Regions from separate parts of the Marinomonas sp. S3726 genome, predicted to be linked through region 2. Evidence: predicted binding sites of a transcription regulator. Region 2 holds the regulator's gene; each other region holds the start of a gene.

Region 1 (10,656 bases), on a different contig from region 2:
TCTATGCGTGGTTATGGGTGGAATGAGGTTTCAAATGATGAGTTTGGAGCAGGTGTTGGTGTTGAGGTAAAAGGTATTGTTGAATCTGATGCACCTTTGCAGCCAAGGTATGAACCTGATCATCCAATGGCAAATGAGACTGGCTATGTCTACTATTCTAATGTGAACCCAGTAGAAGAAATGGCCGATATGATGTCCGCGTCAAGGTCATTTCAAACCAACGTTGAAGTGATGAATTCTGCTAAGAGTATGATGCAGAAAATGCTAACTCTTGGGCAAGCGTAGAGGTAGTTTATGGCAGATTTTGATGCTAGCTTAAGTGGGCTAATTTCTCAGTATGGTACGGATAATGCCAAGGTTAAGGCTGGAGTTGATGTTGAAGCAACTGAAGACTCCAAAGCGTTAACGGATACTGATGTTTTTATGACGCTTTATATTGAGCAACTAAAAGCGCAAGACCCCACAGCGCCCCAAGATACTAATAAGATGGTTTCTCAAATTGCTGAGATGAGTTCTCTTGAAGAGCTGTCAACTATTTCGACTCAACTGGAGTCTATGACGAGTGCATTAACCTCTAGTCAGGCTATTTCTGCATCGACACTCGTTGGTCAAAAAATCATGGCGAATACCAATGTTGCTACCTTAGATGAGGGTGGTGATGTGCCGGTTAAAATGAATATTCCTGAAGTGTCTTTGTCGACAACATTAGAAATACGTAATGCAGATGGGCAGCTTGTGCGTGATATGAATGTGCATGAAGAGTCATTTGTATGGGATGGCAAAGATAATGAAGGTAATGCATTAGCAGCCGGAGAATATAATTTTAAGGCTCTTTCTATTGATGGAGAGGGTGTAAAGACATCTTTAATGACTCGGCTTCCTGCCAAGATTGAAGGTGTAACGATTAGTGGCCCGAATGGTACAGAGTTGAATGTATCAGGGGTGGGCAAAATTGGATTAACTGAAGAGCTTGATATAGTTGGCTAAGTGAGAGGGTTATGGGTTTCAATACAGCATTATCTGGTATTAAAGCGTCTGCCGATGCATTAAGTGTAACGGGTGACAATATTGCCAACTCGGATACAACGGGTTTTAAGCAGTCTAGAATAGAGTTTGGTGATTTATATAATACCAGTGTTGTTGGTGCTGGTAGTAATAATACTATTGGTTCGGGTGTGAGTGTAAATAACATCGCGCAGGCTTTCTCTGCGGGTAATATTGCTTACACAGATAACAACCTTGATTTGGCTGTTGATGGCACAGGTTTCTTTGTTTTAAATCTAGGTGGAACACAAGCCTATACTCGTGCTGGTGATTTCAAATTAGATGCTGAGGGTTATCTTGTAACCAATGATGGTGCTAACGTAGAAGGTTATAATGCAGTTGATGGTATAGTGGGTGGTAACTTGGAAAACCTTCAAGTACCTACCGATAGAATTTCGCCACAAGCAACTGCAAATATCGAAATTCAGGTTAACCTTGATTCTGAGTCGAAGGATGTTCCGCCTTATATTGAGGCTGATTTTGATCCTAATGATCCTGAGACTTATGACTTTACCCAAACTCAGACGATAACTGATGCTGCTGGTGCTAATCATATTATTACTTATTATTATGCTAAGTCTGAGTTGCCAAATACTTATCAGGTGCATGCCAGTGTTGATGGTGCTGCGACAGATGATACAGGTGCTGCTTGGATGGTTGATCAATATGCCACCTTTAATGGTCCAGAAGAAGGTAAAGATCTTAATGGTGATGGTGTTAATGAAGAGCCGTTCCAGCTTCTATATATGGGAGCGGGTCAGCCAGATACGGCCAGTGTAACTAGCTTGGCGCAAACGCCTTTTGCTATTACGGGTACGTTAAATGGTGTGGCTATTGCTGATACCATGCTGGCAGCTAATGTTGTTCCGCCAATTAGTGTTGCGCGAGAAGCCTTTGATCCATCTGATCCAACCACATATACCTATGGTAATACTAAGACACTGTATGATGGTCTAGGTGAAGAGCATACCCTTGGTTATTACTTTATTAAGCAGGGTGAAAATAACACCTATGAAATGGTGGTAACGGTTGATGGTAAAACCCAATATGAAGACCCAGTAACAGGAGAGCCGACCTCTTATATTCCTGAAGATGTGGTTGTGACCTTTGATACGGCAGGTAATATCTCTGGTGTGGCACAAGGTTTTCCGCCTTTTGCCGTGACCCAGCCTATTACGCTGGAAATTTCTGGTTTTGATCCAACCAATAGATCGGCGAAAATTCCTTTAGATTTGAATGGCTCGACTCAATTTGCCTTAAATAGTAGTGATGTTTTCGTGCAAGATGGTTTCACCGCGGGTGAACTGCAAGGTGTTTCGTTTGATGAAGAAGGCTACTTGATTGCAACTTATACTAACCAGCAAACGTCTGTGTTAGGTCAAATTGCCTTGGCTACTTTTGATAATACAGATGGTTTAACGCCTTCTGGTGATACCTCTTGGGTGGCTAGCTCTGACTCAGGTCAAGCGAACGTAGGTAAGCCAAATACGGGGACTTTAGGTAGTATTCAAGGTGGAGCGTTAGAGGAATCAAACGTGGATTTGACCTCTGAATTGGTTGCTTTAATTGAGGCGCAGCGAAACTATCAGGCGAACTCGAAAACCTTAGAAACAGAAAATACGGTGACTCAGACAATTATTAACCTGAGATAATTACCTGATTAAAATTATCTGACACCCTCTGTCAGATAATCTCCAAATAAAGGGGCTGACTATACTTGGCATGATGTTTGAATGCTAAGTGTAGTCTTTTTATTTGGAGTGCATAGAATGGATAGAGCCCTGTATCTAGCAATGAGTGGTGGTAAGCAAATCATGCAAGCCCAAACCATTCGCGCCAACAACCTTGCAAACGTTAATACAACAGGTTTTAGAGCTGATTTCGAGCAAGCTCGTGCTATGCCTGTGTATGGTGATCACTATGCAAGCCGTGTTTATTCTATGACAGAAAACCCAGCTACTCGTTATGAGTCTGGTGCCTTAATTCAAACAGACAGATCTCTTGATATTGCTATGAAAGATAGCGGCTTTATTGCTGTGCTTGATGCGCAGGGAAGCGAAGCTTATACACGTTCTGGTGATTTGCAGATTACTGCTAATGGGCAGTTAGTGAATGGCAGTGGTTTGCCTATTATGGGAGCGAGAGGGCCAATCTTTTTGCCGCCTATTGATAAAATATCCATTGGTGAAGACGGTACTATATCAATTATCCCAGAAGGTGGAACTGCCTCAGAAGTGGCGACTATTGGCCAGATCAAATTAGTTAACCCAGACACTCAATTAATTGAAAAAGGGCCTGATGGCTTGTTAAGAGCGAGAAGCGGTGCGCTGTTGGAGCAAGACTTTAATACAGAGCTTAAGTCTGGTTTTCTTGAAAGTAGTAATGTTAGTGCGGTGGAAGAGTTGACCAAGATTATGGGGCTTTCTCGCCAATTTGAAATGAATATTAAAGTAATGGATACGGTGCGAAACAATGGTAATGCATCGGCGCGTATTTTGCAGAGAAACGCATAATAGTATTTTTATAATAAGTATCGAATTTTTTAAGAGAGTTTAATATGCATCCAGCATTATGGGTAAGTAAGACAGGTCTTTCTGCAATGGATAAGCAGTTGTCTGTTATTTCAAACAACTTAGCAAACGTCTCTACTACAGGTTTTAAGAAAGATAGAGCAGTATTTGAAGATTTGCTTTATCACACAGTGCAGCAGCCAGGTGGTTTGCAATCTCAAAATACCCAGCTGCCTTCGGGTCTTCAAATGGGGGCTGGTGTAAGGGTGTCAGCAACGCAAAAGAACTTTGCTGAAGGTGACTATAATGTCACAGACAGAGACTTGGATGTTGCTATTCAAGGGCAAGGCTTTTTTCAGATCTTAATGCCAGATGGCAATATGGGTTATACCCGAGATGGTCAATTTCAGTTGAATTCAGAAGGTAGCTTAGTGACTTCCTCTGGTTTTTTGGTTGAGCCACAGATAACTATCCCTCAAGATGCTTCCTCAGTGACTATTGGTGACGATGGTACTGTTTCTATCGTAAGACAGGGTTCTGCAGATAGTGAAGGTGTGGGGCAGCTAACCCTAGCTGGTTTTATTAACCCTGAAGGTCTGTCTTCAATTGGTCAAAACCTTTTTGTTGAAACAGCAGCCAGCGGAGCACCTATTGTTGATGTACCTGGGACATCTGCTTTGGGTAATGTTAGACAAAATATGGTGGAAACATCGAACGTTAACTCAGTTGAGGAATTGGTTAATCTGATTACCGCTCAACGTGGTTACGAAATGAACTCAAAAGTTGTCTCAGCAGCAGATGGCATGATGAGTTTCGTTATTCAGCAGCTTTAGGTTTATTGATATGGCTATGGTCCGGTTTACGCTTTTATTGGCTCTGTTTCTTACTGGTTGTGCTTCATGGGAGCCGGAAGAAACAGCAGAAGAGGTTGTTGAAGAGCCTGCTGTTGAGGAAGTGGTAGAAGAGGAAGCACCTGTAGAAGAGGTGATTGAAGGGGAACCTGAGAAAGTCTTCGAACCTGCGCCTGAGCATGCTTATGTGCCTGAAGAAAGCGACCCTTTTAATGCGCCAGATATGAACTATGGACCAAGATCTGATGATCCCTATTATGCGCCTGTTATTAAATATGAAGCTCAGCCTTCACAAAATGTGAATGGTGGTATCTATAAAGTAGGGATGGGTGATGTCTTCTTTGGTAGTCAAACTGCCTCTCGTGTTGGCGATATTTTAACGATTAACTTGAGTGAAACAACCAGCTCTAGTAAATCTAATGATGCCTCTTTGACTAAGTCATCATCTGCTCAAGTTCAAAACCCTAGGGTTGTTGGTACTGAGGTGAATATTGATTCAGTCTTGCCGGATGGTGGGACCAACTTTGCCGGTAGTGCTGGTGCTAATCAGAGTAATAGTTTAAATGGCACTATCACTGTGACCGTGTATGATGTTTATCCAAATGGTGTGTTGGCGGTTCGAGGTGAGAAGTGGGTGACCTTGAATCGAGGTGATGAATATATACGATTAACAGGTATTATTCGTAAACAAGATATTAAGCCAAATAATACAATCGACTCTGCTCGTGTTGCTGATGCTCGTATTACTTATTCAGGTTCTGGTGAAATTGCCTCTGGTAGTGAGCAAGGTTGGGTAACTCGTCTATTGAATCGTGGTGTTGTACCGAATTAATTTGAAACCTGTTGGATTGATGACAATGAAATATTGCTTATTAATATGTGCTTTTTTTATCTCGATGATGGCGAATGCCGATCGACTAAAAGATATTTCATCTGTTGAGGGCGTGCGAGATAACCAATTGTTTGGTTATGGTTTGGTTATTGGGCTAAATGGAACAGGCGATAATAGTAACTTTACGGATCAAAGTTTCACAGGTATGTTGGCTCAGTTTGGTATTGTTATGCCGGAAGGGATTAACGCTAATTCTCAGAATGTTGCTGCCGTGTCTTTAACGGCAACCTTGCCTCCTTTCTCTAAGCCCGGTCAAAAAATTGATATCACAGCTTCCTCTATTGGTAGTGCCAGTAGTCTTCAAGGTGGAACTTTATTGTTATCTACTCTGAAAGGTGCTGATGGCCAAGTTTATGCGATAGCACAAGGTAATTTGGTTGTTGGTGGTCTGGGGAGTCAAGGTAATGATGGCTCAAGAACCTCTTTAAATATTCCAACCGTGGGGCGTATTCCCAATGGTGCCAGTGTTGAAAGGACTGTGCCTAATAGTTTTAATCGTGGTGATACGCTGACATTTAATTTGAATCGACCCGATTTCACAACAGCGAAACAAGTTTCGGATAGTATTAATGCCTTGCTAGGTCCAGGTGTTGCAAAAACACTAGATGCAACATCGATTCGTGTGTCAGCGCCAAGAGATCCAAGCCAAAGAGTTACCTTTCTATCTATTTTAGAGAATTTAGAAGTTGAGCTAGGTGAGGAGAGAGCCAAAATTGTTATTAACTCTCGAACGGGTACGATTATTATCGGTCAGCATGTGAAGGTTTCTCCTGCTGCTGTTACTCATGGCAGCCTAACAGTAACGATAAAAGCTCAAGCGGCTCCTGCTGTTCAAGGCGAGCCACTTACGGGTGGTGAAACTATTTATGCGCCACGACAAGAGATTGCGGTGAATGAAGATAGTGGGCATATGTTTTTATTTGGCCCTGGTGCTTCATTGAATGATATTGTGCGTGCGGTTAATCAGGTTGGGGCGGCGCCTGGTGATGTGATGGCTATTCTTGAAGGCTTAAAGCAAGCTGGCGCAATTAATGCTGATTTGGTGGTTATCTAAGGCTAAAAAATTATTTATGATAGAATCATAATTATGCTGTTTGCTTGGATCTTGATATGAATAACGTTAGTTCAAATGAGTTTTATGCCGATTTTAATGCTTTGGCAAAATTGAAAACGAGTGCGAAACAAGATCCGGAAGCCGCATTAAAGAAAGTTGCTCAAGAATTTGAGTCTATTTTTATTAATATGATGCTTAAGAATATGCGTCAAGCCAATGAAACCATTGGTTCTGATTTATTCTCTAGTAATGAGTCAAAGCAATATCAAGAAATGCTTGATTCCCAGATGGCTCAGTCTTTGTCTAAAGCTGGCGGTATGGGGATAGCAGATGCTCTTATTCGACAGTTTCAAGGACAAGGCGCTGCAACAGGCGCTAAACCTGGCTCCGAAACTGCTTTTTTAAATCAAGTCGCCACTCAAGACCTTGCACGTATTCAAGTGCTTGCTAAAAACGCTTCTCAAGATCTTATTTCTCAAGCTCAATCGGTTGCTGCGGATGAAGATATCGACCTCGCTAAAATAGTTGAGACTCTACAGTTAGATTTAAATACGAAGCAAACAGGTCAAACTGCTGAGCAAGTGGCTTTCAAATCACCTGAAGAGTTTATTCAAACGCTTTGGCCTCATGCTAAAGCCGCTGCTGAAAAGTTGGGGGTGAACCCTAAGGCAATTTTAGCGCAAGCAGCTTTAGAGACTGGTTGGGGTAAATATCCAATTGCTAAGCAAGATGGAAGTGCAAGCTATAACCTTTTTGGTATTAAAGCAGATGCAAGATGGCAAGGAGAAAGAGCTGTCGTGACTACGCTAGAATATGAGAATGGTGTTGCTAAAAAGCAAGTCGCTCCTTTTAGAGCTTATCAGTCATTTGCTCATAGCTTTGATGATTACGCTGATTTTTTAACGTCAAGTGATAGGTACAAAGGTGCCCTTTCTGCCGGAGATGATGTGGCAAGCTTTGCCGCAAATTTACAGCAAGGGGGTTATGCGACAGATCCTAAGTACAGTGAGAAAATACAAGGTATCGCTAAAAGCGAGTGGTTAGAGTCCCTCTAGCGCTTTTTTTCTCATATCTTCAAATTTGGTCAAGTTTTTGCATCCTAAGTCGATATATTAAATAAATGAAGGCTTTTTAGCTTTCGTATTGTTCTGACTTAGGGGTATTAAAATGGCTGGCGACCTTTATTCGATTGGCTTATCTGGTGTGTTGGCAAGCTCTGCCCAGATTGTGACAACCGGTCAAAACACTGCCAACGTCAATACAGAAGGTTATAACCGACAAACCACGAGTTTATCGACTCAGCAAAATGGTGGTGTTGAAGTTGGTTCGACTAAGCGAGTTGTTGACGAATTTGTTAATACCCAGTTAAGAAGCGATACCTCAAACTACAATTATTTCGATAGCTATTATCAGCAAGGTGCAATTGCTGATGAGATCTTTTCTGATAAAGCGACCTCTCTTAATACCTATTTAAACAATGCATTTGACTCTTTGCAGTCAGTTAATAGTGACCCTACCAATACGGGTACTCGAAAAATTGCTTATACAGATTTGAAGAACCTTGTTAGCCACTTCAATGAGCTGGCAAGCTTTTCTCAAGATCAAACGTCATTGGTGAACGAGCAGCTTACCTCGAATATCGATATTATTAATGAATATGCTAATCAGATTGCTGACCTTAATGGCAAGATCCTTGTACAAGAAACGGTTGGTGGATCTAAAGCAAATGAACTTAGGGATACTCAAGAAGATATCGCTCGTCAAATTAGTGAATATCTCGATATTAAAATTAGTTTTGATGAAAATGATTTGATGGAGTTGCAGCTTGGAGGCGGGCAGCCTTTGGTGCTGCAAACCAGTGTCAATAAACTTAGCCTCTCTCCAAGTGAGTATGATTCTACTACTTATGAATTAGTTTTGGACTTTGAGGATTATGAGTTAGGGATAGATACAACCGATTTAGGCGGCTCAATTGGTGGCTTGATGAATTACCGCGCTGACTTTCTTGAAGAGTTAGATAGGCAGTTAGGTCAGCAGGCGATTGTTATTTCTGACAGTGTTAATCAGCAAAACCGTTTAGGCCTAGATGCTAATGGTGATTATGGTAAGCGCATATTTGATCTTGCTGATATTACTGTCAGCCAAAGTGGAAAGAACTCAAGTTTGATTCATGAAGTTGATGTTAGGGTTGAAGAAGGTAAAGCATCAGAGCTTTCAACGGATACTTATGAACTTATCATGACATCAAATAATGCTTTTGAATTAAGAAGCTTTGGTGTCTCTGGTGAATCGACTGCGCCAGCAAGGTTTTTCGATTTAGATCAAATGGAAAAGACACCTGACGGGTATTTTTCGATTCCTGGAATAGGGATAGAGTTAAAATTAGAAGAAGATGTCAAAGTAGGTTTCAGGCCTGGTGATACCTTTCAGTTTGCACCAACAAGCTTAGCTGCCGCTAATATCTCTTTGGCATCAACTAGTGGTGATGATTTGGCAATGAATGCGCCGATACAGGTAGAGAGAAGTGCTGATAACTTATCTGATGCCAAAATTTCTATTTCGTCTGTATCTAATACAGATGCCGATACCTCTGCTTTTAGTGCTGATGGTGATTTGTATCGGTTTGCACCACAAGGCATTCGATTTACCAGTGAAACCAGCTTTGATGTCTTGGATCAGGATGGTCTGATTCTAGCTCAGGTTGCAGATGCTAAAAACTATACAGACTTGTTAGCTCAGGCCGGATTAGATGAGTCGGGCTATGATGTCTCCTTATCTAGTAAGCCTACCGCGGGTGATGTCTTTAATATCTCTTTCAACCAATCTGGTCGACATGATAACTATAATGGGCGCGCCATAGCTGACTTACAAAATAAAGCCCTGGTTGGTGGTAGCCAAAGTTTTGCCGATGCCTACACTTCAACCGTGGCAAGGGTAGGTAATTTAACCAATACAGCTAAGACAAATATGGAATCAAGTGAAGTCATGATGGAGCAAAGTATCGCACGTCGTGACGAAGTCTCTGCCGTAAGTTTAGATGAGGAGGCAGTGAACTTGATTCGTTATCAAAACTCATATGCAGCTTCTTCTCAGGTAATCTCGGCGGCTGAAAAAAGTTTCCAAACCCTTTTAAATTCGATTAGGTAATTGATATGCGAGTTTCAAATAATTTTATCTATAACCAATCGTTAACTGACTTAACTAAGTCGAATGAAAGGTATTTGCAGACCCAAAGACGTATTTCTGAAAATACCGACATTATGACGGCCAGTGATGACCCTGTGGGTGCTGCTCAAGTCATGCGCTATGAAGCAGTGAACTTATTATTGGATCAGTACTCTGAAAATGCCGTAATGGCAAAAAACAGCCTTGAATATGAAGAGGTTGTACTGGACGGTCTGACTGACCTCTTTAACCGTGCCAATATACTTTTGATTCAAGCTGAGAATGGCGCATACGGGGATCAAGATTTAGGTGCGATTTCTGAAGAGTTACAAATGCTGACTTTAGCCGCAGCAGATTTAATGAACTCAACAGATTCAGATGGCAATCATATCTTTTCAGGGCATGAATCAACACGTTCTGCTTTTGAGTTAAAGCCAGATGGTCGCTATGAATTTGAAGGTGATGAAGGCCGTAAAAAATTACAGATCTCAGATAATGTGACAGTGACTGGGGCTGATTCAGGTAAAACCGTTTTCGAAGATGTTTGGACGCGAAATAATTTTACTTATACCCAATTAGCGGGTGAAACGAGTGTAAGAACAGAGATAAAAGATCAAAGTGTTTACGATGATTTTTTGCAAAAAAATTACAGTGCGATTGACGCAACGCAAAATGTTTTTGTCTTCGCTACTGTGCCAGGCGCTGGAGCAGGTATTGGGGATACATTCACTCTAACTAACTCTGTTGGTGAGGTTGTTGCCAGTGGTGCATTTGAATCTGGGCGCCCTATTAATGTATTTGGAATGGAGCTAACTCTAGAGGGTGCAGCTGGTACAACTGGGGTGGTGACTTTTGATAAGCCTGAGCGTGACAATATACTTAATGAGATGAATAAAACACTTAAGGTTTTATTGGACCCAGATACAGATTTTTATCAAAGAAAAAGTGCTTTACGTGATGCAACAGTAAGTCTGCGAAATACTATGAACTCTGTAGATACTGCGCGCTCTGAGGTTGGTGCTAACTTAAACACCATTGCCCAAGTCGGCTCCTACGGGGAAATGAAGTCAATTTCTAATCGTGTTGCCCAAGATGAGATTGCTGGTTTAGATATTGCGGAAGCTGCATCTGAGCTGGCAC
Region 2 (10,656 bases):
GCGGCGACCCAAATTAACGAACAGACCTTAACATTTTTACCTCGTCTTATTGTTACTATTCTCGTAATCATCTACTTAGGGCCTTGGCTCTTGCAGAAGTTAGTCGACTTCACCTCTCAGCTCTTTATCGATATTCCACTGATTATTGGCTGATGTTACAGATTTATCCGGATGAGCTCTTGGGGCTTACGGTAAGTTTCTTACTACCTTTTTTTCGAATAGGGGCTTTTCTGATGGCCTTACCACTATTCGGTACTCAGCTTGTTAGTACTCGTATTCGAATAGCTTTTGCCTTTGTTATAGCCATTATTGTTACGCCTGTTGTTGCTGTGCCTGCCTATGATCCCGTTTCTCCTTATTTTGTTGTTTTAATTGTTGAGCAAATGATTATTGGCGTAGTGCTTGGTTTTATTGTCAGTATTCTTTTTCAAGTCTTCTCTTTGGCTGGGCAGCTTGCTGCCATGAAGGCAGGCCTTGGTTTTGCTATGTCGAATGACCCTGCAAACGGTATTTCTGTTGCAACTTTAGGTCAGTACTATTTAACTATGGTTGGTTTAGCTTTTCTTATGACAGATGGCCACCATGTGATGCTTGAGTATCTAGTGGAGAGTTTTGAGTACTGGCCAATAGGGCAAGGATTTAATTCTGAGTTTTATTATGACATAGTGCTTCTTGGTGGTTGGATGTTTGAGAAAGCATTACTTATGGTATTGCCTTTATCTATTGCTGTGTTGGTAATGAATTTATCTTTTGGTGTGGTGGCTAAAGCCTCGCCTCAATTAAATATTTTTGCATTAGGCTTTCCGGTGATAATGCTTTTCTCCTTGTTCTTCTTTTGGATTATGTTAGAAGACTTTTTAGAAATTTATCGTCTTTTCTTTAGTGAGTTAACGACTTGGATGAAAGATAAGTGGGGGTTGAGGCTAGATGGCTGAAAACGAAGATGGCGCAGAAAAAACGGAGGACGCCAGTAGTAAGAAGCTGGACGAGGCCCGAAATAAAGGTAATTTACCTAGATCGAAAGACCTTAGTTCAGCGTTACTTCTCCTAATCGCCGCTGCAAGCCTGTACGCAACAGGTACTTTGTTGGCTCAAGATATGTCTAATGTTTTTGAGTTTAATTTCGTATTAACTCGTGCGGATATGTTTGATGTCTCGAAAATGGTAATCCATTTGTCAGACTCCTCTATTGCTATGATGGACTCCCTAATCGTTATGATGATAGTGCTTGCAATAGCAGGCATAGTCGGGAGTGTTGCACTTGGTGGCTTTAATTTCTCTTGGGAACCAGTTATTCCTAAGTTAAGTAAAATGAACCCTATCTCCGGTCTTAAGCGTATGTTTTCATTGAACTCATTAGTTGAGTTATTGAAATCGATTGCAAAAGTGTCGCTTGTCTTGATTGTGGCTTTTTTTGTTCTCAAAATATATTTGCCAGAGATGCTTCTAGTTCCTTTCCAATCTATAGAGCTAGCTTTAGAGCACGCTATCGATGTCGTAATTTGGGCGTTTGTTTATGTTTCTCTTGCTGTGTTACTCATTGCTGCTGTAGATGTGCCTTATCAAGCCTGGACGCATAAAGATAAACTAAAGATGACCAAGCAAGAGACAAAAGATGAATATAAAAATGCTGAAGGTGATCCTCAAATTAAAGCAAGGATAAGGCAAACTCAGCGTCAAGCATCTATGCGGCGTATGATGGAGGATGTTCCTAATGCCGATGTTATTATTACCAACCCAACACACTTCTCTGTTGCATTAAAGTATGAGGCTGGTGCTAAGGGAGCGCCAAAGCTACTTGCAAAAGGTAACGATTTTGTCGCCCTTAAAATTAGAGAGATAGGGGCTTTCCATAATATCCCTGTGATACAATCCCCTGTTTTAGCGCGTTCTATTTACCATCATACTGACATTGGTGAAGAAATACCGACAGGTTTATTTCAGTCGGTCGCGCAAATTTTGGCTTACGTTTATCAGTTAAAGCAATCTCGTATGTTTGGTGCCAAAGCACCCGATGGGGTTCCAAATGTGGATGTGCCTCAGGAGTTTCATTGGGACGGTGAATATTAAATTGACTGTTATTTTTTGTTAAAAGACATAGTGTAGTTTTAGGATTTAATATTGAAGTTTGATCGTCAACAAGTACTTGGCCAAGCCAAGGGGCTAGCAAATGGTAACTTAGGAGTGCCATTCCTGCTTTTGTCTCTTTTGGCTATGATGATATTGCCAATTCCAGCATTTCTATTGGATGTACTTTTTACCTTTAATATTGCGCTCGCTATCGTTGTATTGCTTGTTTCTATTTATTCTTTACGACCTCTAGATTTTGCTGTATTCCCCACTGTTCTCTTAGTTGCCACCTTATTACGATTAGCGCTAAATGTTGCTTCCACTAGGGTTGTACTTTTGTATGGCCACGAAGGAGGAGATGCTGCCGGTAAGGTTATTGAGGCTTTTGGCGAAGTGGTAGTCGGTGGTAATTATGTTGTTGGTTTTGTTGTCTTCGCCATCTTAATGATAATTAACTTTGCTGTAATCACAAAGGGTGCTGGACGAATATCTGAAGTAAGTGCTCGCTTTACGCTTGACGCTATGCCTGGTAAGCAAATGGCAATCGATGCAGACTTGAATGCGGGCATGATAAACCCTGATGAAGCAAAAATACGACGAGCAGAAATTGCCTCTGAAGCTGAGTTTTATGGCTCCATGGATGGTGCGAGTAAGTTTGTTAAGGGTGATGCTGTTGCCGGTTTAATGATTTTGGGTATCAACATCATAGGTGGCTTTGCTATTGGTATGGCGCAGCATGGACTGACTTTTAACGATGCTATTACTAAATATTCATTGCTTACAATCGGTGATGGTTTAGTTGCACAAATACCTTCTCTAATGTTGTCTACATCTGCTGCCATTATGGTTACCCGAGTAAATGAGTCAGGTGACATGGGGAGTCAGGTTGTCAGACAGATGTTCTCCAGCTCTAAAGCGCTTTATGTTGCGGCGGCTGTGATGGGGATCATGGGGATAGTGCCAGGTATGCCACACTTATCCTTCTTGTCGCTTGCTGCTTTGATGGCTGGTTTAGCTTATTTCTTTGAATATAGAGAAAAACAGAAAAGCCAAGCTAAGACAAAAACACGTGCTACATCAGCTGATGGTTCAGATGCTCCTCAGACGCCAGAGTCAAAAGACTTAAGCTGGGATGATGTTGCTCCGGTTGATATCTTAGGTCTTGAAGTGGGCTACCGACTTATTCCTCTTGTTGATAAGTCTCAAGGTGGTGAATTGTTAGCAAGGATTAAGGGTGTAAGGCGTAAATTATCTCAAGATTTAGGCTTTTTGGTGCCCAGTGTTCATATTAGGGATAACTTAGACCTTCTGCCTAATGCCTATAGAGTGACGCTCATGGGTGTTAGTTTAGCGGATGCCGAGGTTCATTCGGACAAAGAACTGGCAATCGACCCTGGACAAGTATTTGGAAAATTAGATGGAATACCTGATAAAGACCCTTCTTTTGGCCTAGATGCTGTATGGATTGATCCTAAAAAAAGAGATCAAGCACAAACTTATGGCTATACCGTTGTTGATGTAAGTACCGTTGTTGCAACACATATTAATCAGATTATGCATAAGCATGCTCATGAGTTGATTGGTCATGATGAAGTGCAGCAACTGCTAGAGTTATTAAAGCAGCATAATCCTAAGTTGGCAGAAGAATTGGTACCTAACACTGTACCTGTAAGTGTGTTGTTGAAAATACTGCAAAATCTTTTAGTTGAAGGTGTGCCTTTACGTGATATGAGAACAATTGCAGAAGCTATTATGGGAGTTGTTCCTAAGTCTCAAGACCCTATGGTGCTTACTGCTGCAGTGAGGACCTCTTTGTCACGTTTAATCGTACAAACTCTAGCTGAAGGGGTTGATGAAATTCCTGTATTAACCTTAGACCCTGAGCTAGAAAAAATGCTGATGCAAACGGTTCAGCAAAGTCAACAAGCGGGTGTTAAGAATGAGGAGGCTTTGATCTTAGAGCCTTCAATGGCTGAGCAGCTACAAACTTCATTAAGGCAGTCTTCTGAACAGCAAGAAAGTAACGGTAATACACCTATATTGATTGTATCTGCACCTATTAGGCCTATGTTGGCAAGATTTATGCGTTATGGTGGTATAAATATGGCTGTTTTGTCGTACCAAGAGGTGCCAGATCATAAGCGAATTACAGTCGTAGGCGTTATTGGTCAGTAAAATTGCTGTACTTGCCCTGATATCTTTCTATATTTATCAAATTCTTTCGGGTAAGCTATGGATTTGTAAGAGAAATTAACTTTAAAGGATAGGTCTTTAATGCAGATAAGGCGGTTTCGAGCAGCAGATATGCGCCAAGCGATTCGCAAAGTACGCGACGCTGTAGGCCCTGATGCCGTAATTCTGTCTAATCAACGCCTTGCAAGTGGAGAGATCGAAATAGTTGCCGCTCTAGATTATGACGGTAGCATGCCTTCAAATTACTCAAGTCAGCCTAAACCTGAGCCTCCTCCTGTTACTCCTAAAACAGCGCCTCAACAAAGCTATCAAGAGCGAATTGAACAAGCTAAGCAACCTGAAATTTCACAAGTAAATCATCAAGCTGATCTTGCTCAGAAAATGTCGTCTGTACCTGCTAATAAATATGTTTCCATGGCAGATGAAGATCCTGTTATCGAAGAGTCTTTATCTATTAAGCAGCCAGAGGAAAGTGCTCAATTAAAAGAGATGGAAGCTGAACTGCAAAAGGTAAAGGAGTTGCTTGAGCAGCAGCGTAAGTTGGGTGATACCAAGAAAAATGACCTTGACCCTGCACAAGCAAAAGTAAAAGAGAGATTGACCTCCCTCGGATTATCGTCAAGTATTGTCTCTGGTATTCTGGATGATGTCGAGTTACTGGGACGTGAAGACGATTGGAACCGAGTGCTATCTCATTTGGCTGAACATATACCAGTTAAGAAACAAGGTTCTGAAATGCATGGTTGTTATGCGTTTATGGGGCCAACAGGCGTTGGTAAAACAACAACAATTGGCAAGATTGCTGCGCAACATGTTTTAAAGCATGGCTCAGACAGTGTTGTTTTAGTGACAACTGATACATATAGAATTGCAGCGCATGAACAACTTCGTACATTTGGTCGCATATTGAATGTTCCTGTTGTTGTTGTTAATGAATATTCAGATTTGAATGAAGTACTTGATAAATATTCTAACTTTTCACTCGTTTTAGTTGATACTGCAGGTATGAATCCAAGGGATAGAAACCTAGAACGTCAATTGCTTATGATGAAAAGGGCTCATTCAGATTTAAAAAAATTGCTAGTATTACCCTGTACAAGTCAAAGACAAGTATTAAAAACTGTTGTTGATGTGTATGCTCAGGTGCAATTAGATGGTTGTGTGTTAAGTAAGCTAGATGAATCTGCTTCACTAGGTGAGGCGGTTAGTGTTGTTATTGAAGAGAGGTTGCCAGTCGTCTACATCGCAGATGGGCAGCGCATTCCAGATGATATTCAACCTGCAAGAGCACATAATATAATAAGCCGAGCAGTTTATACTGCGGAGCAATATAGTCATATATACAGCTCATTGAAATACGGTAGTTAGTAACTTTATGTTATTTCAACCAGTAAGTTATAGAACAATATAGTACAGTTATTTCAAGAGTATTGGTTTAACAAATATAAGGTTACGTTCATCTTTGATTATGCAGTCCAGAACAGGTCTAAATGCCTATAATCAAAAACCGGCACCATCAGTTAATCAAATTATTGATGAATACGGTTTCTTGGTTAAAAAAATTGCCTATCATCTGCTTGCGAGGTTACCAAGCAGTGTTGAGCTGGATGATTTAATTCAAGCGGGGATGATGGGATTGATTGAGGCGTTTAAACGCTTTGAGTCAACAAAAGGTGCTAGTTTTGAAACTTATGCCGGAATCCGTATTCGTGGCTCTATCATGGATGAGGTCCGTAAAAGTGACTGGGCTCCTAGGTCAGTACGTCGAAATGGGCGAGCAATAGCTAGTGCGATTAAAGAATTAGAAGCTAAGCTTGGTCGTGAAGCTAGTGATTTTGAAATATCTCAAGCAATGGATATTGGGCTAAATGAATATCATGAGATGTTGCAATCAAGTATGTCTACTCAGTTATTTAGTTTTGAAGAGTTGCTTGACTCGGAAGGGTTAAATATTGAGACAGATAATGAAGAGGATAGTGCGCCATACTCTTTTGTTGAAGACTTAGGTTTTCAAAAACAATTGGCGCAAGAAATAGATTCTTTACCAGAACGAGAAAAGTTAGTTCTATCCTTGTATTACAATGATGAACTTAACCTTAAAGAAATCGGTTCTGTGTTAGGTGTGAGTGAATCGCGAGTGAGTCAGATACATAGTCAAGCAGCTATGCGTCTTAAAGCTAGATTAAGTGATTGGCGAGATTAAATATGAGCTTTGATAGACTACCTTTGGGTTGTGGAGGTTGCATTGGATAAAAACATGAAGATCCTAATCGTTGATGATTTCTCAACAATGAGGCGTATCATCAAAAATTTACTAAGGGATTTGGGATTTACCAATACAGTTGAAGCTGATGATGGGACAACTGCATTACCTATATTGCAGACAGGAACCATAGATTTCTTGGTAACTGACTGGAATATGCCAGGTATGACTGGAATTGAGTTGCTTCGCTCTGTGAGGGCTGATGAAAAACTCAAAACGATTCCAGTTTTGATGGTTACTGCTGAGGCTAAGCGAGACCAAATTATTGCCGCTGCACAAGCAGGGGTTAATGGTTATGTTGTAAAACCATTTACTGCAGTGGCGTTAAAAGAAAAAATCGAGAAGATTTTTGAACGAATTGATGCCGGAAAATAGGGGCTGAGAATGTCTGATAATTCTAAGTTGCGGCTTGGTGAATTTGAGACTCAGGTGAAAGATGGTGCAGTAGATTTAATTAATCGTATTGAAACTGGCGACTTCGCTGGTGCGATTAAAATTATTCAAGATCTTAGTGAAGCGCGTCATAACAACTTCTATAACGAAGTTGGCTATCTGACTCGTAGCCTTCACGATGCTATCCGAGATTTCAAAGTTGATTCTGTTGATCAAATTGTTGATCAAGTTGATGGTGCATCAAAAATTACAGATGCGACTGACCGCTTGAACTATGTCATTGATATGACCAACAGCGCTGCAAACACTACTATGGATATGGTCGATAGTAGCGTTCCAGTTGCTAGCCAACTACAAGATCAAGCAAGAGACCTAAGAAAAGATTGGGGCCGACTTATTCAGCGTGATTTAACTCCAGCTGAATTCCGTGAGCTTTACAAACGAATTGATGTATTTCTGCAAACAGCAGATGAAAGTGCAACAACTCTGCATTCAAATCTGAATGCCATTCTTTTGGAACAAGGTTATCAAGATTTAACTGGACAAGTTATTACACGCGTAACAGAACTAATTCGTGATGTTGAAGAAAAACTTGTTCACCTTGTTGCTGTTGCTGGGCGTGTTGATAGCATTTCTGGTATGGAACATGAAGACGTAGAAAATGAAGTTGATGACACAAAAGGTCATGGTCCAGCCATCAATAGTGATAACAACCCTGAAGTATTGAATAGCCAAGACGAAGTTGATGACTTGCTATCCAGTCTTGGTTTCTAGAGGAGCTGAGGATGAGTTTCGAAGTTGATGAAGAGATCCTACAGGATTTTTTAGTTGAAGCAGGTGAAATCCTTGAACAGCTATCTGAACAACTGGTTGATTTAGAACAAAACCCAAACGATATTGCCTTATTGAATGCAATCTTTAGAGGTTTCCATACAGTTAAAGGCGGCGCCGGATTTTTACAGTTAAATGCATTGGTTAACTGTTGCCATTATGCTGAAAACGTCTTTGATATTTTGCGTAACGGTCAAAGAAACGTTACCGCAGAGCTTATGGATGTCGTTTTACAAGCTCTTGATGCCGTTAATGAGATGTTTGAGGTGGTTCGTTCTGGCGGGGAGCCAGAGCCTGCTGACCCTGAGATAATTGAAGCTTTAAGTAAGTACGCTTGTCCTGCCTCTGAAGATGAAGAGGGAGAAGATGAGTCTGAAGCAGAAGTTGAAGAGACAGTAGAAGAAGTAGAAGAGACTCAGGTTGAAGAAGTTGACTCTGCTGCTCAAGAAGAGAATGTTGATATCTCAGATGATGAGTTTGAGTCGCTTTTAAATGCTCTGGGTGATGATGAAAGTACCCCAGCTGCAGTTCAAGCAGAGACTTCTCAGTCTGACAATGCTGCTCCGGCTAATAGCGATGATATTACTGAGAGTGAGTTTGATGCCCTTCTAGATCAACTGCACGGTGAAGGGGTGCCTGGTGCAACAAATGATGCGGCTCCAGAGCAAGCTGAACCAGCAACAGAAACTCAAGCAGCTGACACAGCTTCTGATGAAATTACTGAAGATGAGTTTGAGAAATTATTAAATCAACTTCACGGTGAAGGTGCTCCTGGACAGGATTCAGCTAAAGAAAGTGAGCAACCAGAAGCAGAAAAGGTAACAGATAAGAAAGACGATAAAGTGGCAAATGCTGCTGGTCCAGATTCTGATTTAATTACAGAAGATGAGTTTGAATCTTTATTAGATACCTTGCATGCTGAGAAGCAACAAGCTCCTCAAGCATCAGCGCCTGAAAATAAACCAAAGGCAGAGGCGAAAGCTAAACCTAAAGCAGAGGCGAAAGCTAAACCCAAGCCAAAAGCAGAGGCTAAGCCCAAACCGAAAAAAGCTGAGGTTGTAGCGAAAGAACCTGCGAAATCTAAAGATGATAAGCCGAATGCGCCAGTTGTTCAGGAAACGACAGTAAGGGTAGATACAAAGCGTTTAGACGATATTATGAATATGGTGGGAGAGCTAGTTTTAGTTCGAAACCGTCTAGTTCGTCTGGGTTTACAAAGTGAAGATGAGTCAATGGGGAAAGCTGTAGCTAACCTTGATGTTGTTACTGGCGATCTTCAGAATGCTGTTATGAAAACTCGAATGCAGCCAATTAAGAAAGTATTTGGACGTTTTCCTCGAGTTGTTCGTGACCTAGCTAGAAACCTTAAGAAAGAAGTTAATTTAGAGCTTAGAGGTGAAGAAACCGATTTAGATAAAAACTTGGTTGAAGCGCTTGCAGATCCTCTTGTTCACTTAGTGAGAAACTCTGTAGACCATGGTGTTGAAGCACCAGATGTTCGTGAGGCAAATGGTAAGCCTCGTGGTGGTAAGGTAATACTGTCAGCTGAGCAAGAAGGTGATCATATACTTCTATCCATCGAAGACGATGGTGCTGGTATGGATGCAGATAAGTTGCGTCAAAAAGCAGTTGAAAAAGGCTTAATGGATACTGATGCTGCAGAGCGCTTATCTGATGATGAAGCCTTTAATTTGATCTTTGCTCCAGGTTTTTCTACTAAGGTTGAAATTACTGATGTGTCCGGCCGCGGTGTAGGTATGGACGTAGTTAAGACGAAAATTTCGCAACTTAACGGAACATTAGACATCAAATCTGTTTTAGGTAAGGGATCACGATTCTCTATTAAGGTGCCTTTAACCTTAGCTATTATGCCTACGCTGATGGTGATGCTAGAAGATCAAGCATTTGCATTCCCTCTAGTGAGTGTAAATGAAATCTTCCATTTGAATCTTAAAAAGACAAACATAGTAGATGGTCAACAAGTGGTGGTAATTCGTGGTAAAACACTGCCTATCTTCCATTTGAAACACTGGTTAGTTAAAGGTCAAGCTGCTGATCTTAACCCTGAAGAAGCTCATGTTGTTGTTGTTCAGGTTGGGATGAATGAAGTTGGCTTTGTTGTTGATCAGTTGGTCGGTCAAGAAGAGGTTGTGATTAAGCCTCTTGGTAAAATGTTGCAAGGTACATCCGGTATGGCTGGTGCAACTATTACCGGAGACGGACGAATTGCATTAATTTTAGATGTTCCTAGCATGCTTAAGAGTTATGCATCGCGATAGGTTAATTGGATTTTTAGGAGACGCTTTATGCCAGTAAATGTACTGGTGGTAGACGATTCTGGTTTTTTTCGAAGACGTCTGGTTGAAATTTTTGATGCTGATCCACGCTTAAAGGTTATAGGTACTGCAACTAACGGACAAGAAGCCGTTGATAAGGTGCAGTCCCTAAAACCTGATGTAGTGACTATGGACTACGAAATGCCTGTTTTAGATGGCATTGCGGCAGTTGCTAGCATTATGAAATCACGCCCAACACCTGTTTTAATGTTCTCTTCATTAACTCATGAAGGTGCTAGGGTTACACTTGATGCGCTAGAAGCTGGTGCAGTTGATTTCATGCCAAAAAACTTTGAAGATATTTCGCGTGATTCTGCAGTGGTAAAGAAAACCTTAATTGAGCGTGTTTTAGCTGTAGCACGAACTCGTTTTATGGGGCAAACAAAAATTGCAGCTCCTGCTGAGAAGAAAGCAGCTCCTGCGCCTATTGTGTTAGAGCAAGGGGTGATTATTCCTCGTAGGCGCAAGAATGTCAGTTTAATTGCAATAGGAACATCAACAGGTGGCCCTATGGCATTGCAGACAGTGTTAACTAAATTGCCTAAAAATTTATCTGCACCGCTTGTTTTG
Region 3 (10,656 bases), on a different contig from region 2:
ATGCTGATTTAACTAAGCGCTTTGTTCAATGCGTTGGTCGTATTCCAATTGGTACCTGTGTTGAATTGTCGAACGGACGAATTGGTTTTGTTTTGACGTTGAATAAGGCGTTAACACCAAAACTGGTTAGACAAATCTATTTGGCTAAACAAAAAACAAGTATGGCACCTCAAGATATTGATTTAGAAGTCACGGCAGGTGATGTATCTATTAAAAGAATTGTTGATGCGCAATTAATTAATATAAAAATGGAAGATTATCTATTTGTATAATCTTCTCTAATTCTCTAATTCTCTAATTCTCTAATTCTCTAATTCTCTAATTCTTTTCTTTTTTATTTAAATGAGTGGTTGTTAATATAATGTTTGATTCTTGCTTTTTATAAGTTTGAGTCGTGATGCAAAAAAATAAATTGATTATAAGTAATTGATTTTATTTGATTTGATTGTTTTTATTGAAAATATTTAATAAAAAATTAAAGGTTTTCTATATTCGATCGATAAGTTATATCCTCAAAATAAATTAAAAGATCAAAATAAAAAAAGTTATAAAAAAAATTAAAGTAAGTTTTCATGTCGTCGATAACTATTGTATCAAGCAAACAACCAAATAATTAAATAACACTAATGGTTGTTGAGTGAAAATCTTGTTTTAGGAGAGAAAACAATGGCACTTTATGTAAATACTAATACAACGTCATTATACGCTCAGCGTCAATTAGGTAATTCTGGTGACGTGTTAGATAAATCTTTCGAGCGTTTGGCTTCTGGTCAACGAATTAACAGCGCAGCAGATGATGCAGCGGGTCTTCAAATCTCGAACCGTTTGACATCTCAGACAAATGGTCTAAACCAGGCGATGCGAAATGCAAACGATGGTATTTCCCTAGCGCAAACTGCTGAAGGTGCGATGGACGAAACAACTAACATGTTGCAACGTATGCGTACTCTCGCTATCCAATCTGCCAACGGTTCCAATACAGATGATGACCGTTTGGCTATTCAGCAAGAGATTGCTCAGCTAGCAACAGAGATTGACCGTGTTGCTGATACGACTACCTTCGGTGGACAAAACTTGCTTGATGGAACATATGCATCGGGTAGTTTCCAAGTAGGTGCTGATGCAAGTCAGACAATTAGTTTCTCTCTTGCAAGTGGTGGTACTAACAATAGTGTTGATATTTCTGCTGCAGGTGGTTTTAACGTACAGGGTTTATCGACTGCTGCTGGTACAACCATTATTACTTCATTAACAGCATCTGTGTCTTCTGTTGCGAATGCGCAAAGTATGATTGAAATGCTGGGTAGCATGATTGCTGCGGTTGATACTAAGCGTGCGGAGCTTGGTGCGGTACAAAACCGATTCTCTTCTACCATTAGTAACTTGGGTAACATCAAAGAGAATGTTGAAGGCGCACGTTCACGAATTCGTGATGCGGACTTCGCGGAAGAAACTGCGACCATGACAAGTAATCAAATTCTGCAACAAGCTAGTACAACTATCTTGTCGCAAGCAAACCAAAGACCACAATCAGCGATGTCCCTACTAGGGGGTTAATAAATCGCGGTCACAAGATCACGTTTAAAATTTAGTTAGGCTGCTCTGCGAAGGGCTTATCAACTAGAGGTTAATTGGTGAAGGTTGATAAGTAAGCGAAATTGCTTTTAGCTTTTTGGCGAAAGTTAAAGGGATTTACTAAAGGCTTCTTTTGAAGAAGTGATTGGCAAGCCATTAGTTTTCTAATGGCATAAAAAAAGCGGCTGATCAGGCCGCTCTACGAAGGACTTTCAAATGCCGGAGGCAAGAGGTTTGGCGATGGCACTTGAAAATTTCGCTTCTCTCTCCTAGAAGTGATTTCAGCCAAACATTCGAAGTGTTTGGCTTTTTTTTTGTGAGATTGGCAGTCCCACAACATATCTATAGCAATACCTGTGCCAACCTTTCTGTTCGATTAATAAAGTATAAAAAAGCACCAGATTTGAAAAAAATGGACAAATCCTCCTATATAAAAAATATTTTCTTTATTTTTTATCATTAAAAATCTATCTAACTTGTTGAAATAACAAGTGAATAAGGATTTTTATTGCCGCTTTCTATGCCTTTTTTTTCCGCCTTAAGGAAAAAAGTATCTTTTTTATCTAAAGCTTTTGTTTTTTGGGCCGAAAACAAATTTAAGAGGTTTTACGATTATTGGAATCGTGTTTGGCGACACGCATTCAATATCGGAAAAAAGCGTTTACCTGGCAGGTAAACAATTAGGCGAAACTAGGAGGCTATAATGTCTGTATATGTAAATACAAATACGACTTCTTTGTATGCTCAGCGTCAGTTATCCACTTCAGGTAATAACTTGGATACAACTTTTGAACGTTTAGCATCTGGTAAGCGTATCAATAGTGCGGCAGACGATGCTGCTGGCTTGCAAATCTCTAACCGTTTGACTTCTCAGACAAATGGTTTGAACCAATCTATTCGAAATGCTAACGATGGTATTTCTTTGGCGCAAACTGCTGAAGGCGCGATGGACGAAACAACAAACATGTTGCAACGTATGCGTACCTTGGCAATTCAGTCAGCAAACGGTTCTAACACCGATGATGACCGATTAGCGCTACAACAAGAGATCTCTGCACTAACAACTGAGATTGACCGTGTTGCTTCTGATACTACCTTCGGTGGTCAGAACTTACTTGACGGTTCTTATTCATCAGGTGTTTTCCAGGTTGGTGCTGATTCACAGCAAACAATCAGTTTCTCCCTAGCTACTGCTGGTGTAAGCAACAGTGTTGATGTTTCTGGTCTTGGTGGATTTAGTGTACAAGGTCTTTCATCTGCAGCGGGTACAACCGTTGTTACTTCTGCTACTGCATCTATTTCATCTGTTGCCAATGCGCAAAGTATGATTGAAATGCTAGGTAGTATGATTGCTGCTGTCGATACTAAGCGTGCGGAGCTTGGTGCGGTTCAAAACCGTTTCAGTTCTACTATTAGTAACTTGGGTAACATCAAAGAGAATGTTGAAGGCGCGAAATCACGTATTGCTGATGCCGACTTCGCTAAAGAAACTGCTGAATTGACAAGTAATCAAATTTTGCAACAAGCAAGTACGACTATTCTGTCTCAAGCAAACCAAAGACCGCAAACTGCATTATCGCTTTTAGGCTAATTCAGTGCGTGATAAAAGCTGGGGGCTACCTCAGCTTTTTGGGTTTTGGAGGGTGCTATCATGGCAATAGGTTCGAGTGATTTATTAAAAAGCTCAATGGATCTTGGTGTTGGCCAACAGCTTCAACACTCGAGGACAGAGAGTTTTGCGCAAGAAAAAACGCGAGAAACGAAAACTGTAACATCTCTTCGTGAAGGCCAGAACGTTCAAGCTGATGCTAGATACATGCAAAGGGACGTAAACGAAAAAAAGGAAAAAGTAGACTTTCAGCAGCTAATGGACTCAACTAAGAGTATGGCGCAGTTAAATATTAAGCTTTCTTTTGATGTTTCAAGTGCAAACAAAGATAATGTTGTTAAAGTGCTTGATCAAGAAACGGGAGAGGTCGTCAGACAAATACCGACAGAAGAGTTTGTTGAAATGTCTGAACGTATTCAAGCGTTATTAAGTGAATTGGGTGATATCAAAGGCGCGTTAGTGAATCGAGAGGTTTAGCAACTTTGACTTAAATTTAGGGGCAGTATATGAGTGTGGGAGCCTTAGGAACAGGTTCTGGTATGGATTTGGAATCTCTTGTGAGTGGCTTAGTTAGTTCTCAAAGAGATTCTAAAATTGCAGCTTATGAGCAAAAAATATCAGATTTGTCGGTTGAGCTTTCTGCTGTTGGTTCAGCGGAGTCAGTGGCGTTTTCCTTTCATGAAGCCGTTAAAAAAGTTAATGACCCTCGTTTATTTAATAGCCGTATTGCCGATATTGAGCAACCAAGTACGGGCGATGCTGTTGCAATAGAAGCAAGTGGTCGAGCTCGAAATGGTCAATACAATGTTGGTGTAAATCAGGTCGCATCCGGAAGTCGGATGGAGTTGTTACCTAATGTGTTTGAATCTCCCGATGAAGTTTTAACTGCATTAGGTGGTACTATGACATTTGCTGCAGGTAATGAGTCTTTTACCATCAACCTAGAAGGTGGTACGACACTGGCAGAATTGTCAGGCATCATTGCTCAAGCTGAAAAGAACTTTGGTGTTTCCGCTAGTATTATTGATACTGGTGAGGGTGATGTTCGCCTTATTATCGAATCTGATAAGACGGGGGATGGTAACGACCTTACTATTTCAAGTTACGAAAAAACTTTAGTCGATATCATGGGGACAGATACCCGCTATGATTTCGCGACACTTCCGCAAAAATACACAGACTTGCTTAAATCAACTAAGAATAATTTAAGCATGGTTCCTGATAACCTTATTTCAACTCAGTTCTCTCAAAACGGCATCATTAATGTTGATGGTGTTGAAATACAGGGTGAAAACAATACTTTTGATAAAGCCGTTCAAGGCCTAGAAATTGAAGCCTTGAATAAAACAGAGGGGCAGGTCGCAGCATCTATCTCGACCGACTCTGAAACCATCAAAGAATCGATTAGAACCTTAACCGATTCCTATAATAAGATGGTATCCACCTTTAATGATCTTACGCAAATGGGCGGAACATTACAGGGGAATAGTCTACTCCGAAATCTTGAGTCTTCTTTAGTTACTACCTTAGGTAGAACTTTTGAAGGTGATGGTGAATTTAGAACTATGTTCGATTTAGGCCTAGAAGTTGAAAGAAATGGCTTAATTAAAGTCGATAGTTATAAATTAGATAACGCAATTAGTTCAGGTTTTAGAAATTTTGCCGATATGTTTACTGGAGAGCGTGGAATTGCAAAAGCTTTTGATGAGCTGATGCAACCTTATATGGGCGCAAGTGGACTATTTCGCAGTACTGAAGACTCTATCCAGTCTCAAATTACCTCTAATGATGAATCTAGAGAGGCATTTGATCTTAGGATGGAGCAATATGAAAAAACATTGCGTAAACAATATTCTTCACTTGATAGCTCGATCGCTGAAATGAATGCCAGTGGCGCCTACTTACGTAGTCAGCTGGCGGGATTAGAATAGAAGACTAGAAGAATTGGAGTTAATGTATGTACGTAAACAAGGGTATTCAGGCTTATAAAAAAGATTCTTTAAAGTCTGACCTTGCCGGAGCCGACCCGCACCGTATTATACAGCTGTTGATGCAGGGGGCGCTTGAAAGGCTTGCCCTTGCTAAAGGTTGTATTGAAAGACGCGACTTGGAAGGAAAGGCAAACGTATTAACTCGCGCGATTGAAATTATTAACGCCCTCAAAGACTCTCTTGATCGCTCATATAACCCTGAGCTTGCAGATAACCTTGATTCCCTCTATGACTACATGACATTCAGAATTACTGAAGCAAGCTCTAAGCTTGATAACAGTATTATTGATGAAGTTATGGGTTTGATGCTTCAAATTAAAGGTGCTTGGGATCAAATCTCAGAATTAGATAAGCAAGAAGCTTATATGGAAAAAGAGAATGAGCGATTAGGTAACGGTTAAACTATGGAATACCATCAAGCATTAGAGGATATTACCCTACAAATCAATGCTGCTATCGAGCAGTCTGATATTCCTTTAGTGCTTTCTCTATGCCAACAAGGCGTAAAGCTAGTTAAAGATAATGAACCTGCGAAACCAGAAGACCTGGATGTATTAAACGCATTTCAACAAAGTCATACCAAGGCTCAATTACTTGTTACTAAAGCACGTGACAAGCTTAAAGGTGCCCTTAGCAAATCCAAACACGCTCGAAAAAGTATCAAACAATACAAAGGAATCTCCTCAAATGTCTAATGATATCAATGACTCTATAGCCTCTGTTGAAGCAAGACTTAAACAGAAACAAGAGAGATTGGAATCACTTAGACAAAAGGATGCTATTTTTACCGAGAAATTTCAGAAAAATATGCAGGCTTTAGAAGAAATGATGCCTCATATTTTTGAAAGTTTTCAGTCATTTAGACCGCAAAACCAAGAAATATTCTTGGATGAGTTTGGTGATCTAAATATCGATCTGGCGCCAGATAATCCTTTGTATCAAGGTCCCGTAAAAAGTAAAGCAGCAGCAAAAATTGACAAGGTGATAAACGAGCCAAATAAAACGGCGTTAGATATCACTCGTACTAAAGATCATCCATCTCGACATGTTTATTTTAATAACCTTATCCAAGATGTGATAGATCAAGGTGCAGAGGGACTAACGCCTCTGACAGAAATACCCGATTTTGCTGGATCAGTATTTTTTTTCGGCATAGAACTTGGTTATCAGTTAGAGGCATTTCTAGCCCGTAAAGAAGTTAAACACCTTTACCTTTATGAAGCTAACCCAGATTTATTTTATTACTCTCTGTTTGCCATAGATTGGCGTCCAATTCTTGAAAAATTCAATCAAGATGGCAAAACCATTCACATTATTATTGGTTTGAGTCCTAAAGAGCTAAGTCAAAAATATGCTTTACAGCTAACCGAAAATGGCTTTTTTATGGCAGGTATGACGTATTTGCATGTGGCCTATCTTAGCCCTGAAATACAGGCTGCACTGGATTACTTTGTAAAACATTATAGTACTCAAATAATGGGATGGGGTTTTTTTGATGACGCTTTAATGGGGGTAGCACACGGATTGAAGTCTCTACCTAAATCTAAGCTAGCGAGAGTGACGCGAAATGACGCGGGTGCTCCCAACTCTTTACCTAACTGGATGAAAGATATTCCTGTCTTTATTTTAGGTAACGGACCTTCCTTAGATAATTCGATTGAGCTAATCAAAGAAGTTAAAGATAAAGCCCTATTTATTTGTTGTGGTACGACGATCAACACTTTAAGCCGACTAGGTATTAAGCCTGATATGCATGTTGATGTTGAGCGTATGATTCATACCGCCCAAAAGTTTGAGTTCTTAGAGGCTGACTATCTTGAAGATATTTTGGCTTTAAGTGTTGATGTTATGCACCCTGACTTCTTCAAGTATTTTAAACGTAGCGGCATGGGGATGAAGCCGGGTGAAGCAATTACGTCCCTTATTCTGTCTAAAGCAAGAGCGGCGGGTGATAGTACTGAATATGTACAAATGAATCACTCAGGCCCTATCGTTGCTAACTTAGCTTTATCCTTTGTGCATTTATTTGGCTTTAAAAACGTCTACTTTGCTGGCGTTGATAACGGCTTTAAAGATATGACTGTGCACCACTCCAAGCACAGTGGTTATTATGGTAAAGACGGTAAAGAAACAGGTTTTCAGACTTTTGTTGAAGAAAAACTGGTTGTTAGGCCAGGTAACTTTGGTGGTGAAGTTCATACCACAAGTATTATGGACTCATCTCGTGTGCAACTTGAGTTAATGCTTAAACAACTACATAAAGAAAGAAGCTTTTCATGTTTTAATTTGTCTGATGGCGCCAAAATTGAGGGCAGTATTCCTGTTCAGCCTGAAGATGCCATGATATTTGATCCAGATATTAATAAACAAAAAGTGATTGAGGTTTTATACGAAACTTTCTTTGATAATGCACCTGAGCAAGTGATGTCCATGGATACCAAGGAGCTTATCTCTCAAACAGCGTTTGATGAAGTGGTTGAATTCTTGCAACAAGGCTGGGATGACAAAATTCAAACCCGAGAAGATGTCACTAACTTGTTATGGCATCAATATAGAACCTTATTCTTATTAAAGACCACAATACATACTCATCTATATGATATTTTTGCTGGCTCTTTTACCTATTCTGCTTTCGCCATTATTAAATCGGTTTATGCTTACCGTGAAGAGCATGAAGCCGTATTACACGCTAAAAAAATCTTTAATATATGGTGTGATTTTTTACAAGAAATGCCAATTATGGCAGACGATGTGAGCCAGTTTGTTGATGGTGGCTCGGATAAAATGCGTTTGTTATACAATGGCTAATTAACTTATTTAAGGTTGATTCAATGCCGCAATCCCCTTTTATTATTGCTGAGTTATCAGGCAATCATAATCAAGACTTTTCTTTGGCTAAAGCCATGATAGAAGCCGCTGCTAAAACCGGTGTCGATGCAATAAAGCTACAAACCTACACTGCAGACTCCATGACGTTAGATGTAAGAAATGAAGAGTTTATGGTATCTGCTCAGGGGAGTTTGTGGGAAGGTGACAATTTATATGACCTTTATGCAAAAGCCTCTACTCCTTATGAGTGGCATAAACCTTTATTTGATTATGCTAAATCACTCGGTCTTATCGCTTTTAGTTCACCCTTTGATATTGCAGCAGTCAACTTCTTAGAAGAGCTTGATGTGCCATTATATAAAATTGCTTCGTTTGAATTAACTGATTTGCCTCTAATATCAGCTGTCGCAAAAACGGGTAAGCCGATGATTATGTCTACCGGTATGGCAACCAAAGCTGAAATTGAAGAAGCGGTGAGCCTTGTTAGATCAATCAGTGATAATGACATCACCTTGCTCAAATGTACCAGTACTTATCCTGCGAAAATTGAAGATTCTAATTTAGCAACACTTGCAGATTTAGCCAAAACATTTGATTGTCAGGTCGGTTTATCTGATCACACTCAAGGTTTTGCTGCAGCAGTTGCTGCTACGGCGTTAGGTGCCAGTGTTATAGAAAAACACTTTGTCTTGGATCGAAGTGCAGGTGGGGTTGATGCTGCTTTCTCCATGGAGCCGGATGAATTAGCTCAATTAGTCTCTGCCTGTCGACAGGCGAAAGCTGCGCTTGGTGAAGTGACTTATGGTGGTACCAAAGCAGAACAAGATTATAGAAAATATCGTCGCTCAATTTATATCTCAAAAGATAGTAAGAAAGGCGATAAATTGTCTGACTCTAATATGCAAATTATCAGGCCTTCACTAGGACTTGCGCCAAAGCATTGGCCTGATGTCTTGGGTAAAACCTTGAACGTTGATGTGAAAAAAGGGGAAGCACTGGATTTTTCCATGTTAGAAGAGCAAATTCTTTAGTGCTAAATGTGGCCAATATACAACTACTTATCCGAGCGGATGCTTCTCAAGAAATCGGTATGGGGCACAGAGTAAGGTGTCAAATTTTGGCAGACTTATTTTGCGAGAAAGGTTGGCAAGTATCTTTTGTTTGTCATGTTAGTTGTTGTCAAATGAGTACTGATGAGGATATTTTTATTAGTCATGAGGACGCTTTTTTAGAGATGGCTGCACAGGCAGACCTCGTCATACTGGATCACTATCAATATGATTCAAAGATGATTGAGGCTTTGTATAAAGCCCAGCCTAAGCTCTTTTTGATCGATGATATGAATGATAGGGGGGCTTTATATTGTCGTTGGCTGCTAAACCCTATCTCTTTGGATTACCAAGTTAATCTTGCTAACTTAAAACGAAGCTATCAGGAAGCACCAGACCTGTTTCTTGGTTTAGATTATGCTTTGTTAAGACCCCAATTTAGGCGCAAACCACATGGTTCCTCTGATAAACTATTTATCACTTTAGGAGGAACAGACTCTCTTTCTTTAACTCTGCCTATCCTTACATGTTTAAACTCATTAGGTTTTCGTTCTGAAAATATGATGGTTATGCTTGGTCAGAATGCAAAGGGAGCAGATCAAGTCATTGCTTTTTGTCAGCAGCATAATATTGAGTATCAACAGAGTGTAAGAGATGTTGCTGGGTTGATGAGTCAAGCTAAAATGGCTATTTCAGCAGGTGGAAGCACCTTGTTTGAGCTAGCTGCCATGGGTGTACCAAGTAGTTTTTTACAGGTAGCGGATAATCAAACCGAGCTGCTAAAAGAGCATGAAAGCTATGGGTGGTGCAGAGTGTATCGAATGCATGATAAAGGAAAAGATGTTAGGGCACTGATGGTGGCCAAGATATGCGAGCAAATCATGGTGGATTGGGATGACACTGATTATCTCAGTCAGTGTCAATCTCGTATTCCTCACTCACAGCACTCAGGGTTAGATCAGATACTCGAAAAAATAGAATCGACATTTTAGATAGTTAATCGGAATGCAATTCTAATAATTGCTTTAGCACTTCGAAGTCTTCTGCTGTATCTAAATCTTGTACTAAACATCGAGGGAGCATAACTGGCTTTGACTCAGGACCAAAAAACTCTGGGCCTTCTACTAAGTCTTTCGCTCTAGCCCAATAGAATTGTCCTGCATCATGAATAGCTTCAATAAGATCTTGAGACCTATGCTGTATAAACTCAGGGTACATAGGAGCAACATGTCCTGAACTGGTTTGCTTTAGCGCCCTTTGTACCGGAAAAGCAAAACTGGTGGCAGCAAAGCTAAATTTAGCTTGAGTTAACTTCTCATAGCCTTGAATTAAGTACTCAGGCTTTAGCAGAGGGCAGGTAGCATAAATCATGCAGGCTTTATCAACCTTTTCTCCTGAAGATACTAACCAGCTGACGGCATGCTGAAAGACAGCTGTCGTCGTACTGTAATGATCAGAGAGCTCTGCCGGTCTAGTAAAAGGGGTTTCTGCGCCAAATAACCTAGCCACTGAAGCAATTTCCTCGCAATCCGTCGAGACAATAATGCGATCAAACAGCTTTGTTTTCATTGCCGTTTCAATGGAATAGGCAATGAGTGGCTTG

What was found. Region 2 encodes FliA, which starts transcription of late flagellar genes. Its sites were predicted from a motif close to CTAAAGTTNNNNNNNNNNCNGCCGATA; they were not measured.
Region 1: the regulator FliA is predicted to act here: its motif matches at 7,435-7,461, upstream of flgK (flagellar hook-associated protein FlgK).
Region 3: the regulator FliA is predicted to act here: its motif matches at 2,139-2,165, upstream of TW85_RS07925 (flagellin).

Annotation. Positions count from the first base shown of each region.
Region 1 is NZ_JXYC01000009.1:93,052-103,707, reverse strand. Features, by position in the region: gene flgC (flagellar basal body rod protein FlgC) at 1-285, shown strand, start outside; gene TW85_RS07980 (flagellar hook capping FlgD N-terminal domain-containing protein) at 295-987, shown strand; gene TW85_RS07975 (flagellar hook-basal body complex protein) at 999-2,696, shown strand; gene TW85_RS07970 (flagellar basal body rod protein FlgF) at 2,814-3,557, shown strand; gene flgG (flagellar basal-body rod protein FlgG) at 3,602-4,387, shown strand; gene TW85_RS07960 (flagellar basal body L-ring protein FlgH) at 4,398-5,237, shown strand; gene TW85_RS07955 (flagellar basal body P-ring protein FlgI) at 5,263-6,351, shown strand; gene flgJ (flagellar assembly peptidoglycan hydrolase FlgJ) at 6,408-7,406, shown strand; gene flgK (flagellar hook-associated protein FlgK) at 7,519-9,498, shown strand; gene flgL (flagellar hook-associated protein FlgL) at 9,504-10,656, shown strand, end outside.
Region 2 is NZ_JXYC01000003.1:106,030-116,685, forward strand. Features, by position in the region: gene fliQ (flagellar biosynthesis protein FliQ) at 1-153, shown strand, start outside; gene fliR (flagellar biosynthetic protein FliR) at 153-935, shown strand; gene flhB (flagellar biosynthesis protein FlhB) at 928-2,070, shown strand; gene flhA (flagellar biosynthesis protein FlhA) at 2,122-4,245, shown strand; gene flhF (flagellar biosynthesis protein FlhF) at 4,345-5,631, shown strand; gene TW85_RS00785 (RNA polymerase sigma factor FliA) at 5,732-6,466, shown strand; gene cheY (chemotaxis response regulator CheY) at 6,509-6,901, shown strand; gene TW85_RS00795 (protein phosphatase CheZ) at 6,911-7,693, shown strand; gene TW85_RS00800 (chemotaxis protein CheA) at 7,705-10,029, shown strand; gene TW85_RS00805 (chemotaxis response regulator protein-glutamate methylesterase) at 10,057-10,656, shown strand, end outside.
Region 3 is NZ_JXYC01000009.1:80,987-91,642, reverse strand. Features, by position in the region: gene TW85_RS07935 (HD domain-containing phosphohydrolase) at 1-272, shown strand, start outside; gene TW85_RS07930 (flagellin) at 667-1,557, shown strand; gene TW85_RS07925 (flagellin) at 2,279-3,166, shown strand; gene TW85_RS07920 (flagellar protein FlaG) at 3,227-3,661, shown strand; gene fliD (flagellar filament capping protein FliD) at 3,691-5,115, shown strand; gene fliS (flagellar export chaperone FliS) at 5,142-5,576, shown strand; gene TW85_RS07905 (hypothetical protein) at 5,580-5,870, shown strand; gene TW85_RS07900 (6-hydroxymethylpterin diphosphokinase MptE-like protein) at 5,863-7,983, shown strand; gene pseI (pseudaminic acid synthase) at 8,007-9,035, shown strand; gene pseG (UDP-2,4-diacetamido-2,4,6-trideoxy-beta-L-altropyranose hydrolase) at 9,044-10,045, shown strand; gene pseF (pseudaminic acid cytidylyltransferase) at 10,050-10,656, opposite strand, start outside.